Regions from separate parts of the Paenarthrobacter sp. TRD_SC_7 genome, predicted to be linked through region 2. Evidence: riboswitches for the same ligand, from Rfam matches in the RefSeq annotation. Region 2 holds a riboswitch; each other region holds the start of a gene.
What was found. Region 2 has a riboswitch for thiamine pyrophosphate ahead of thiD (bifunctional hydroxymethylpyrimidine kinase/phosphomethylpyrimidine kinase). Riboswitches for the same ligand answer to the same signal wherever they lie in the genome.
Positions count from the first base shown of each region.

Region 1 (4,132 bases), 480 kb from region 2:
GACTGCAGTGACGAGTTCGAGTTCATCTCCGTCGGCGAGTGCCGTCGCGGCCCATTGGCTGCGCGGCACTACCTCGGAATTACGGGCGACGGCGACTCCCAGCTTCCCGCCATCGGCTGCCTGTCCGCGGGGGTCCAGGACGCGACCGGTGATGGCCGTGACGAGAGTGCTGACGGATGCGTTGTCCTCCACTGCGTGATCGGATCCGTTGAGTTTGATGTTCATGCTGTTTCCTTGGTGGGAGCGTGTACAGCTGGCGTGAGGCCCCGGTGTCCAGAGGCGTTTGCGGCGAATCGATCGGGTCGGAAATGCACCCATCGGGGGTCGACCGAATCGTTGATCAGTTCCCCCACGATCCTGGCGGTTACCGGATTCAGGAGGACGCCGTGGCGAAAGAATCCCGTCGCGATTACCAGACCTGCAATGTCGCCGTCGGAACCGGTGACCCGTCCGAGCAGCGGTGCGTTGTCCGGAGTCCCAGGGCGGGCGCGGGCGGTTGCTTCCAAGAGTTCCAGTTCCGCTACTGCGGGGACCAATGCTTGGGCATCCCTCAGCAATTGGTAAACGCCACCCGCCGAGACCGCGTTGGAAGAGGCTGACAACCCGTCTTCGCGTTGCGTGGCTCCAATCACCACAGTTCCGTCGTCCCGGGGCACGATGTACACAGGCACCCCACGAACCATCCCGCGAACAGTTGACGTGAGCAAGGGCATGAGGTGCCCGGGGACGCGTAGCCGAAGGATGTCGCCATATACCGGCCTCACCGGAAGGCTCAGGCCATCAGGGAGACCGGAGAGTTGGGACGCCCCGAGCCCGTTGGCCACCACCGTTTCTCCGGCGTGAACGGTGACTCCTGAGTCCAGCGCCACGCCGGTGACACGCCCGCTTTCCCACAGCAAACCGCGCGCCCGGGAAGCAACTGCGAATCCGTCATCGGCGTCCGGCACCCAGGAACTGTCACTTGGCGAGTGGGCTGCCAGTCCTGCCAGGAGGCATGCCGCGAGATTCCTCGGATCGACTTGGTGGTCGGCAGGGATGTCAAAAGCACAGGAGATCTGCGGGCTGAGGAACGGCTCCCGTTGCCTCGCGTCCCGCAGAGCGATAGGTTCGACTTCCAGGCCAGCCGCAAGCTGGACCGACCTTAAGTCTGCGAGCGCCCTGCGGTCGGCTGCATCGGCACCCACGGCGAGGGTCGGCGTCGTGCGATATCCACTGTCCCCTCCCCCCGGGTGCAGGCCGTCCGCGAAGGAGGGCCAGAGCCGGGAAGACTCGAGCATCAAGTCAAGAAGATCTTCTTCCTGGTGGTGCAGTTCGCTGACGGGTGCAAGCATGCCGGCAGCGGCAAACGTCGCGCCGGACGCGGGCGCTGGATCGATGAGGGCAACTGAACGGCCAAGTCGTCGGGCTTCGTGCGCGATGCCGAGGCCGATGACGCCGCCACCAATGACGGCCACGTCTGCCTGGATGGCAGTATGGCGGGGATCTGCCATGCGTTTCCTTCCCTACGCCGGTACTAGCCGGATCAGGTCAAGCGGTCGGCGCTGAAGCCCTCTCAGCCGGACAGTCATATGACGAACGTCGCGGCTCCCGCAGTACGTGCCCAGTTTAGAGGAACTACTCTGGTTTCCATGACCCAGCCTGATGCCCTCGCCTCCGCCCGCCTTTACCTGTGCACCGATGCCCGTAAACGGCAGGGCGATTTTGAAGACTTTGTGGACGCCGCTTTTGAAGGCGGCGTGGACATCATCCAACTCCGCGACAAGGCACTGGAAGCTGCGGAGGAACTGGATATTTTGGCCGTCCTGCGGAGCGTGGCACAACGGCGTGGTCGGCTCTGGGCAGTCAACGACCGGGCCGATGTTGCCAGTATTTCCGGGGCTCCCGTATTCCACATCGGCCAGAAGGACCTGCCCTTGACGGCCGCCCGCACCCTCTTGCCGAACGTCACCGGCATCGGCCTTTCCACCCACACACCCGGACAAGTCGACGCTGCAATCGCCACCTCCCAAGGTCCCATGGGACTGGATTATTTCTGTGTGGGTCCGGTCTGGGCAACACCCACCAAACCCGGCCGCGAAGCCGTCGGTCCGGATCTGGTCACATATGCCGCGGAAGCGTGCAAGCGTTCAAGCAACGGTGTGACGCTCCCCTGGTTTGCCATCGGTGGCATCGACCTCAGCAACGTTGAACAGGTAGTGGCCGCGGGAGCCAGCCGGATCGTCGTCGTCCGTGCCATCACCGAGGCGACGGACCCGACGGCGGCAGCAAAGTCGCTGCTGCAAGCGCTCGACACCGTCTAGCGAAAGTCAGGCAGCCAGGCGGTTACGCGGTCAGGCCAAGGCCTGTCATCCGGCGCGCGTGCTTATCAGCGAGTTCCGTCGTCAGCCTTTTGACCGCAGCACGCGCGTCCCCACCACTCTTTAGCGTTGGGCCCAGCAGGGGGTGCTCCATGCCGACGCGCTGCGCCTGCGTCAAGGCTTCTCCCACCAAGCGGCGGCCCCACAACGCCAGCCGCGAGGCCAGGCGCGGGTCATCGGCCAAGGCCCGTCTCAGCAGGACGCGAAGGACTTCCGTTGCCTGATCGGGGGAAGCCACACGCTCAACGAAATGCTGCGTTGTTGGGTCGAGGAACATGGAGACGGCCCTGTAGAAGTCCGATGACACAGTATCGATGACATAGGCCTTCATCAAGGACTCGAACCAGTCCCCCGGTTTGGTGCGCTCATGGAAATGATCAAAGGAGCGCTGAAACGGCAGCATGGCTTGTTCGGGATCGACACCCATCTCGGACAATCGGTCGCTGAGGAGGGCAAAGTTGCCGTAGGCCCCGACGGCGATCTTCCCGAGCACCGACCTGTCGTGAAGCGTGGGTGCATAGCGGGAATCAAGGGAGAGCCGCCCGAAGGCGGACAGCTCGCCATATGCCATGGCTCCGAGCAACTCCGTGGAGAGTTGCCCCGCAGAGATTGCGACGTCCGGGGAAGTGCCCATGATCCAAGATTATCCCTGGCCGTCCACAACCTCCTCGAAGCCGGGTTCCTGCTTCCAGCGCCACTCCTACTAGGCTGGCTCGAAGTGAGTTGACTGCCGCATGCCCGCATGACGCAAGTCCTCCTCCTCGCACCCACTTCACCGAAGGATCATTAATGAGTCACCCGAGTTACCCGCCCTCGCCCCAGAACGAGGCCGGAGCAGGAGTTCCACCGGTCCCCTCAGGCCCCTCCACCTTTGCAGGCCAGTTCCAGGGTGGAGCCCCGACCGGTTACCAACCCGGGCCGGATTTCGGTCCCTACGGAACCCCGGGAGCAGGTGCTCCGGCCAAGTCCTTCATGACCACCTGGATTCTGTCGCTGCTCCTGGGTGGCCTTGGTGTCGACCGCTTTTATCTGGGCAAGATCGGCACCGGTGTGGCCAAGCTGCTCACCGCGGGCGGCTTCGGTATCTGGTCCATCGTGGACCTCATCATCACGCTGACAGGAAACGCGCGGGACAAGCAAGGCCGTCCGCTGGTGGGTTACCCGGAGAACAAGAAGAAGGCGTGGATCATCACCGTCGTCGTCTGGTTTGCCGGCCTGATCCTCGGAATCGTGTCCACGGTGTTGTCGTTGACTCTAGTGGCTGCTGCGGTCCAGCAGGGCCGAACCACACCTGTCGCGCCGCTCCCTTCGGCCAGCCAGGGGCCGCTGTTGCCGTCTTCGGGAACTGCCAGCGAGGCGAACTCCTTCACTGTTAACGTCGATGACAGCACCACAGTGAAGGTCGGCGTCGTTGACTCCCTTTACACCAAAGAAATTCCCTCCATGTCATACATGAAGCCCGCCAACGGAGGTTTCCTCGTCCTGGAGGTCTCCTGGGAGACACTGACGGGGACGAGCTTCGCCGCGTCAACGAACTTCGAGGCCTACGATGCTGACGGCAAAAAGGGAGAACTGCTTTTCCTCGAGGAAGGACTGGGGAGCCTGCCCATGGGCACTGTTGCCCCTGGAGAAGTGCAGCAGGGAGTTATCGCGTTTGACGTCAAGAATGGCCCCACCACCATTGTGGTCACCGATGTCTATGGCGATGAAGCCGCAACCTTCACGCTGACACCTCCGCCGGGCCAGTAGCCCCGGCCACATACGTGCTTCGAGAA
Region 1 is NZ_CM149587.1:2,014,672-2,018,803, reverse strand. Features, by position in the region: gene thiS (sulfur carrier protein ThiS) at 1-225, opposite strand, end outside; gene thiO (glycine oxidase ThiO) at 222-1,490, opposite strand; TPP riboswitch at 1,483-1,601, opposite strand; gene thiE (thiamine phosphate synthase) at 1,629-2,300, shown strand; gene AC0J5Z_RS09800 (ferritin-like fold-containing protein) at 2,323-2,991, opposite strand; gene AC0J5Z_RS09795 (TM2 domain-containing protein) at 3,147-4,106, shown strand.
Region 1: it holds a riboswitch for thiamine pyrophosphate, as region 2 does, so the genes downstream of both, thiO (glycine oxidase ThiO) here and thiD (bifunctional hydroxymethylpyrimidine kinase/phosphomethylpyrimidine kinase) in region 2, are expected to answer to the same signal.

Region 2 (4,132 bases):
GCAACCGCCGCGGCATCAGTGAAGTTGATCGCATCCCTCGTTGCCGCAGCAAATTCCGGATCGGCGTAGGTTTTCAGCCAGTCGGCATATGCGTGATCTGCGGGGGCTCCGGCATCCACGTAGGCCGCATGAAGCTGCTGACCCACTTCGGCGTACAACCAATAGCAGGGCAGAATCGCCGCGAGGACTACCGCGTAACTGCCGGAAGCGGACGCCGCCAGCAGATGGTCCACATAGGACTTGGTAACCGGCCCCGTAACCGTCGACGCTTCCCGGGTGCTCAGCCAGTTCCTGTGCAACTCCGATTCAACCTCCAGGCACTGCTGTGATGCCTTGGCCCAGAACAGTTGTTCTTCCTCTGTGGGGGCCAAGGCACCCGCACGTGCCAACACCCTGGAGTACCCGTTGAGGTAGATGGCATCCTGCGCGAGGTAGTAGTTGAATTCATGTTCGGGCAAGCTCCCCGACTGTAGACCCCTGATGAATTCAAGGCCATAAATCGCCTTCAGTTCCGGAGCGGCTTCCTTCCAAAGGGTCGCGGCAAAGTCGCCCGCCCGGTGCGTCCGTTGGTGGTGGAAGTGATGCACCGGCCCGCTTCCTTGGCCTACTTGGAGGGCGTCAGAGGCCGTCAATGCCCCCAGCAACCACGGTTTCACCTCCCGCAGCGAGGCTTCCCAATCACGGTTACGAACCTGGGCCGTGGCCAAAGCGGAGGACAGGGAGCATCCGGTGCCGTGGCTGTTCTTCGTCTCAACCCGGTGACCGGCTACCTCAATCACATCCTGCCGCAGCAACCCGCTGGTGTTCACCAGCGCATCAGGGCAGTCCGGTCCTGGCAAGTGGCCTCCCTTAACCAGGACCGTGTTTCCGTACTCCGCCGCCAGCCGTTTGCCTTGGTCGAGCGCCGAAGCCCATTCTGCTGCCTCAGGCTCCCCCAGCAACATGGCCAGTTCAGGAAGGTTAGGCGTGATGAGGTCCGCCAGCGGGAGCAGCGAACGCAGGGCCTTCTCCGCTGACTCGCGCAGGAGCCGGTCACCACTGGTGGCCACCATCACCGGATCAAGGACCACGACGGCGGGACGCACCTCTTCGAGCCAGCTGCGGACCTCGTCTATGACGGCTGCATCGCCAAGCATTCCGATCTTGACGGCATCAATCGTGATGTCACTACTGATGGCGTCCAGTTGCTGGCGCAGGAACCGCGCGGGAGGGACGTGGACGGCACTGACCCCCACGGTGTTTTGCGCGGTGAGAGCCGTGATGGCAGCCATGCCGTACCCTCCGAGTGCTGCGACGCTCTTCAGGTCCGCCTGAATTCCGGCGCCGCCGGAAGGGTCCGAGCCGGCGATGCTCAACACCCGGGGCGCTGGTCGGCCGGAAGCGACCAGTGGGTACACAGGAGAATACGACGATGTAGTCATGAGGACATCCCTTCGCCGGTGCTAACCGGACAGGTTCAACGGGTTTGAATCTCAGCCCGGCCCTTCGCCTGGCACCCCGTGTCAGTCCCCCAGCCTAGCCGGGAAGCAGCACTGCACGGGAACCGCGGCCTGTTGAAGCCGGGATGTGACCACAATGGCCTCCGTTCTCGAATCCTCCCGGAATCAGCAAAGGGCCCCGCAATCCTTGGCGGATTGCGGGGCCCTCATATTGCTGACGACTAGAGCTCGGAGGCCGGCACTCCGACTCCGAGGATGATGGGCTCATCCGCCGGCGCCTTCTTTGCGGGTTCCACAGGCGCCTTGGCCTTATGGGCTGCCCCACGCGCGGCCGAGGCAGTCACTTCGTGGTGCTCCACACTGGTTTCATTAGCCGAGCCCTGGGCCCGGCTCGCACTTCGGTTTCGACGGCCACGACGACCACGCGGTGCTGAAGCAGCCTCGGGGTCTTCCTCGGCAGCCCGTTCCCGAGCATCAACCTTCGGTGCCGCAGGCGCCTCGGGGGCGGCAAAAGGTGCGGCTTCTTCCTCAGGTGCCGGAGCAGCACCGAGGTGCGAGAACGCTTCGGCCAGCAGATCCAGGCTCATGGCAGGCTTGGCGGCCTGCGGTTCCTCGTGGTGCTCAACGAACGGCAGCGCTACTTCTTCTCCGCCGAAGCGCAGGACCGGAGTAGACCTGGCTTCCTGGACTGTGGTTTCCCGGCCAGTGGTTTCCCGGCCTGCGGCTTCGCGGGCCGACTCTCCCGTTTCGCCGCTGACTACGGAGTCGGTGGTCGCCTCGTGCTGACCCGCCGCCCGTGCCTGCTCTTCTGCGCGGTGAACTTCGTCGTCGTGCAGGTGAGCGGCGTGCGCCGCAGCAGCGATCGTTGCCAGGGCAGCCCTGGTTGCCTCGGCTTTAGCTTGCCGGGCGGGATCCTTGGGTTCCGCCGTGGTCGAAGGTGCAGCCGGGGCGGACGTCGTCGTGTGGACCTGCGCGGGAGCTTCGACAATGGCCTGTCCCCCACCCTTGCCGCGGCGGCGCTTGCGCTCCGTCCGCGCAGCAGGCGGCTGCGCCTCCGTGTGCGGGCGGTGGTGTTCAGCAGCCACAACGTTGGCGCGACGGTGTTCAACGGGCTCGTCGTGCGTGACGACGCCGCGGCCGGCACAGTGCTCGCACTGCTCACCGAAGACCTCAAGGAGGCCAGTACCCATGCGCTTGCGTGTCATCTGGACCAGGCCCAGCGACGTCACTTCGGCCACCTGGTGCTTGGTGCGGTCGCGGCCAAGGCACTCGACCATACGCCGGAGGACGAGGTCGCGGTTGGATTCCAGGACCATGTCAATGAAGTCGATGACAATGATGCCGCCGATGTCGCGCAGGCGAAGCTGGCGAACCACTTCCTCAGCAGCTTCAAGGTTGTTCTTAGTGACCGTTTCCTCAAGGTTTCCACCGCTGCCGGTGAACTTGCCGGTGTTGACGTCCACCACGGTCATGGCTTCGGTGCGGTCGATGACCAACGAACCACCGGACGGCAGGAAGACCTTCCGTTCCAAGGCCTTGTGGATTTGCTCGTCAATGCGCCACGCGGAGAAGATGTCCTGTTCCTTGGTCCACTTTTCAAGGCGGCCCACCAGGTCAGGGGCAACGTACGTGACGTAGGCCTCGATGGTGTCCCAGGCGTCATCGCCGGAGACGATCAGCTTGGAGAAGTCCTCGTTGAAGACGTCACGGACAACCTTGATGGTGAGGTCTGGTTCGCCGTAAAGCAGTTCAGGAGCCAGGACCTTGGTGGACGTGGCCTGCCCTTCGATGCCTTCCCACTGTGCGCGCAGACGGTTGATGTCGTGCGTAAGCTCTTCCTCCGACGCACCCTCAGCGGCCGTGCGGACAATGACACCGGCGTTTTCCGGCAAACGGTCCTTCAAAATGCGCTTGAGGCGGTTGCGTTCGACGTCGGGCAGCTTGCGGGAGATACCGGTCATGGAACCACCGGGCACGTAGACCAAGTAGCGACCCGGCAGGGAGATCTGGCTGGTGAGGCGGGCACCCTTGTGTCCCACAGGATCCTTGGTGACCTGGACCAGGACAGAGTCGCCGGACTTCAGGGCGTTCTCGATCCGGCGCGGCTGGCCTTCGAGGTTGACTGCGTCCCAGTTGACTTCACCGGCGTAGAGGACTGCATTGCGTCCGCGGCCGATGTCCACGAAGGCAGCTTCCATGGAAGGCAGAACATTCTGGACCTTGCCCAAGTACACGTTGCCGATCAGGGAGTCCTGCTGGGTCTTGGACACGAAGTGCTCAGCCAGCACACCGTCTTCCAGGACACCGATCTGGATTCTGTCGTCGCGCTGGCGGACGATCATCTGGCGGTCCACCGACTCACGGCGGGCAAGGAACTCGGCCTCGGTGATGACCTGGCGGCGGCGTCCGGTTTCACGGGACTCGCGGCGGCGCTGCTTCTTGGCCTCCAGCCTGGTGGAGCCCTTGACGCCGGTGACGCGGTTGGAGGGGGCTGTCTCCGTGATGGGGCGGGGCGCGCGGACACGGGTGACCGTGTTGGGCGGGTCATCGTCCGAGCCGCCGGTCAGTTCAAGATCCTGGTCCCCACGGCGGCGACGACGCCTACGACGCGACGTGACGCCTTCTTCAAGGGCTTCTGCTGCCGGCGTTTCCTCGTCCTCAGACCCGGTGCCGTCCTCAGCCTCATTCTCTTC
Region 2 is NZ_CM149587.1:2,499,636-2,503,767, reverse strand. Features, by position in the region: gene thiD (bifunctional hydroxymethylpyrimidine kinase/phosphomethylpyrimidine kinase) at 1-1,421, opposite strand, end outside; TPP riboswitch at 1,412-1,510, opposite strand; gene AC0J5Z_RS12235 (Rne/Rng family ribonuclease) at 1,661-4,132, opposite strand, start outside.

Region 3 (4,132 bases), 110 kb from region 2:
ATGGAACCGCTGTTCGACGTGCGAAACCAGCTCAACGACGCCGATTACCAGCGCGAATTCTACCGGCGTGCTTTCTCTGCCGAGACCGGCGGGCTGGACACTCCCGAGGCCCGGCGGTCAGCCCGCAGGCTCCGGTTCCAGGCACCGCCATGGGAGGCCCCGCTTCACATTGTGCCGGGCGTCCCCACACTGGTTCTCACGGGTGGTTGGGAACCTTTGTACGAGGAAATCGCGGTCTACCTCCAGGAGACCGGTGCCCTCCGCCGCGTAGCAGCGGGCGGACACCGGCCCCAGGATTCCTCTGATGGCGATCAGGCTATCCGATCGTTTGTTGCGGATGTCAGCAGGGCGTTGTCAGTTAAGGCCTCCTGAGGTGCTGCCGCCTTGGTTCGCCGGGACCTGAAGCTCCGGCAGGTAAACCTTTCCACCTGAAGCCAGGAACTCCTCACTCTTTTCGCGCATACCGTTGTATAGTCCTGCGATTGCCGCCTGTGATTCCGCCGAACCGTACTCGTCACGAATGTCCTGGCTGATGCGCATCGAACAGAACTTTGGTCCGCACATGGAGCAGAAATGGGCGGTCTTCGCTGGTTCAGCGGGCAGGGTCTCGTCGTGGAAGGCTTCCGCCGTGACCGGGTCCAGGGACAAAGCGAACTGGTCCCTCCAGCGGAACTCGAACCGTGCCTTTGAAAGGGCATCATCACGTTCGTGCGCCCCCGGGTGGCCCTTGGCAAGGTCGGCCGCGTGCGCCGCGATCTTGTAAGTGATGACCCCCGTCTTGACGTCGTCCTTGTTGGGAAGCCCCAGATGCTCCTTCGGGGTCACATAGCACAGCATTGCCGTGCCGTAGCGTGCAATTTCCGTAGCGCCAATGGCCGAGGTGATGTGGTCATAGCCTGGGGCGATATCGGTGACGAGCGGCCCCAACGTATAGAACGGGGCACCCTTGCACAGTTCCTGCTGGCGCTCCACATTTTCGCGCACCATATGGAAAGGAATGTGCCCGGGGCCCTCCACCATGACCTGCACGTCGAAATCCCACGCCCGTTGCGTCAGCTCCGCGAGCGTATCCAGCTCGGCGAACTGCGCGGCGTCGTTCGCGTCTGCGATGGAACCAGGGCGCAGCCCGTCACCCAGGGAGAATGCGACATCGTACTTGGCGAAGATCCCACACAGCTCATCGAAGTGCGTGTAGAGGAAGTTCTCCTTGTGGTGCGCCAGGCACCAGCCGGCCATAATCGAACCGCCGCGGGACACGATGCCCGTGACCCGGTTGGCGGTCAGTGGCACGTACCGCAGAAGTACGCCGGCGTGGATGGTCATATAGTCCACGCCCTGCTCGCATTGCTCGATCACGGTATCGCGGAAGATCTCCCACGTCAGCTTGTTGGCCTCGCCGTTCACCTTCTCCAGGGCCTGGTAAATGGGGACTGTTCCTATGGGAACAGGGGAGTTACGGATGATCCACTCGCGAGTGGTGTGGATGTCGTCACCTGTGGAGAGGTCCATCACCGTATCAGCGCCCCACTGGGCTGCCCACTGTAGTTTGTCCACTTCCTCGGCGATGGAGCTGGTGACTGCCGAGTTTCCGATGTTGGCATTGATCTTGACCAAGAATGCCTTGCCAATGATCATCGGCTCGGATTCGGGGTGGTTGATGTTGTTCGGAATAATTGCCCTTCCTGCGGCGACTTCGCTGCGGACAAGCTCAACATCGCAGTTCTCCCGCAACGCGACAAACTGCATCTCCGGAGTCACGACACCCTGTTTCGCGTAGTGCATCTGCGTGACGGTCTTACCCACGACGGCGCGGCGCGGCACCGGTTGTGCGCCCTTCCACTCCGCTGACGCTGCTCCCCGCCGAACCGCCGATTTGCCGTCGTCGAGCAGGTTCCGTTCCCGGCCCGAATACGCCTCCGTGTCTCCGCGGGCTTCGATCCATGGTGCACGGAACGGCTCCAGCCCCACCACGGGATCGCTGCCTGGGCCTGCTGTTCGGTACACCTTCAAAGGTTGGTTTGCTTGGCCGTTGGGGGAGGGCTCCAACGCGATCTCCGTGACGGGGACCCGTATGCCGTTCTCGGGATCTTCCAGCCACGCCAAGGAGTGGGACTTCAACGATTGTGTGGCGGTTTCAGCCGCGTTTACGCCAGCGGCGGATTGGTTTTGGGCAGGGTTGTGCTGTGTTTCCGTGGTGCTCAAGGGAATACTCACTTCCTTCGCCGGCATTACCCGGACAGGTTCAACGGTCGCAGACTGCATTAGTCCGATCTCAGCCCCTGCAGGGGCCCCCGTGTGGTCGTAGACGAAGCTACCACAGCTCCCAACGCGCTCCCAGTCACATGCATGCAACAGGCTCCAACGCACCACCCCCCCCGCTACGCTTTTGCCATGGCCAACATCATCGAATTCAGCGGACCTGTGCTCGTATCGGCAGACGAAGAGCGCCATGGGCTCTGGTCCGTAGACGGCATACTGACGTTTGAGCGTCCCGTTGCGACGCCGGACAGGGTGTTGGATGGCTGGATCCTGCCCGGGTTGGTTGATGCCCACTGTCACATCGGACTCGGCGTTGGAGGAGCCGTGGACGAACAGGCCACGCTCGCCCAGGCCCAAGCAGACCTCGACGCCGGAACGCTGCTGATCCGCGATTGCGGTTCGCCCGCCGACACTCGCTGGGTGCAGCAACGAAGGGACCTGCCGCGACTAATCAGGTCGGGTCGGCATATCGCCCGGAGTCGGCGTTATCTCCGCGGTTTGGGTCATGAAATTGAGCCCCGGGAACTAGTGGAAACGGTCCGGAAGGAAGCCCGCGACGGCGATGGCTGGGTGAAACTGGTGGGCGACTGGATCGATCGCGGCGTTGGAGACCTCGCTGCCTCGTTCCCTGCGAAGACCGTCAAGGAAGCCATTTCAGCGGCCCACGATGAGGGTGCTAGGGTCACCGCGCATTGTTTCGGCGAGGACACCATCGACGACATGCTCGACGCCAACATCGACTGCATCGAACACGCCACCGGACTCCTTCCGCGGCACCTTCCCCGTTTGGTCGAACAGTCAGTGCCCATTGTCCCCACCTTGGTCAACATTGCGACCTTCCCGGATATCGCGGCCCAGGCAGCGCCGAAGTTTCCGGACTACGCGGACCACATGGTCCGTCTCTGGGAGCGGCGTCGTGAGCGCGTGCTGGAGGCCTTCGAGGCCGGGGTTGCCATCTACGCGGGAACGGACGCCGGAAGCGTCATCAAGCACGGCAGGATTGCGGACGAAATGAAAGAACTGCACGACGCCGGCCTGCCGCCAGTGGCGGTCCTGGACGCCGCCGCGTGGGGCGCCCGTGAGTGGCTGGGAGTCGAGGGCATCAGCGAAGGCGCATGTGCCGACGTCGTGCTGTGCAGTGACGATCCGCGCCGTCATCCGGGTACCATCGCGGCGCTCAAGCACGTCGTGCTCAGGGGTAATGTCGTCCGTTAGGAATAAATTGAAGCTTCAAGTAATTTAGATTGGTAGGAAGGTGCCGATGCGCGGCCACCTCAGAACCGGGAGCTTCACATGACCTCATCATTCAGCCAGGATCTTCTGCCTGCCGAACTCACCATGGGCACCGTCATGCTCAAGGTGGGCGACATGAAGGTCATGAGCGACTACTATCAGCGAGCCCTTGGCCTGGAAGTCGTGGCCGAGCAGGACGGAGGGCTCTACCTGGGGCGTGTGGGTAAGCCCGTGGTCCACCTTGCCCCGGCGGCCGGCCTGCAGATTCCGGGGAGGGGTGAGGCTGGCCTGTTCCACACAGCCATCCTGTTCCAGGACCAGCCCTCATTGGCTGCCACCATCGCCACCGCCGCTGAGTACGACCCCCGCGCCTTTGCGGGCAGTGCCGACCACCTGGTCAGCGAAGCGTTCTATTTCACTGACCCCGAAGGTAACGGAATTGAGCTCTACTACGACAAGCCGCGCGAGCTCTGGCAGTGGGACGGCAAGAATGTTGTGATGGACAACGTGGCCTTGCCTCCGCAGCGCTTCCTCCAGCAGCACCTGAGTGAAGCGGCAGTGACGGGACAGCGCGCGGCCGCTGCCGGCGTCGGGCATGTGCATCTGCAAGTGGGCGACGTCGCGACTGCGCAAAAGTTCT
Region 3 is NZ_CM149587.1:2,391,143-2,395,274, forward strand. Features, by position in the region: gene AC0J5Z_RS11635 (alpha/beta fold hydrolase) at 1-372, shown strand, start outside; gene thiC (phosphomethylpyrimidine synthase ThiC) at 355-2,202, opposite strand; TPP riboswitch at 2,198-2,305, opposite strand; gene AC0J5Z_RS11645 (amidohydrolase family protein) at 2,392-3,474, shown strand; gene AC0J5Z_RS11650 (VOC family protein) at 3,553-4,132, shown strand, end outside.
Region 3: it holds a riboswitch for thiamine pyrophosphate, as region 2 does, so the genes downstream of both, thiC (phosphomethylpyrimidine synthase ThiC) here and thiD (bifunctional hydroxymethylpyrimidine kinase/phosphomethylpyrimidine kinase) in region 2, are expected to answer to the same signal.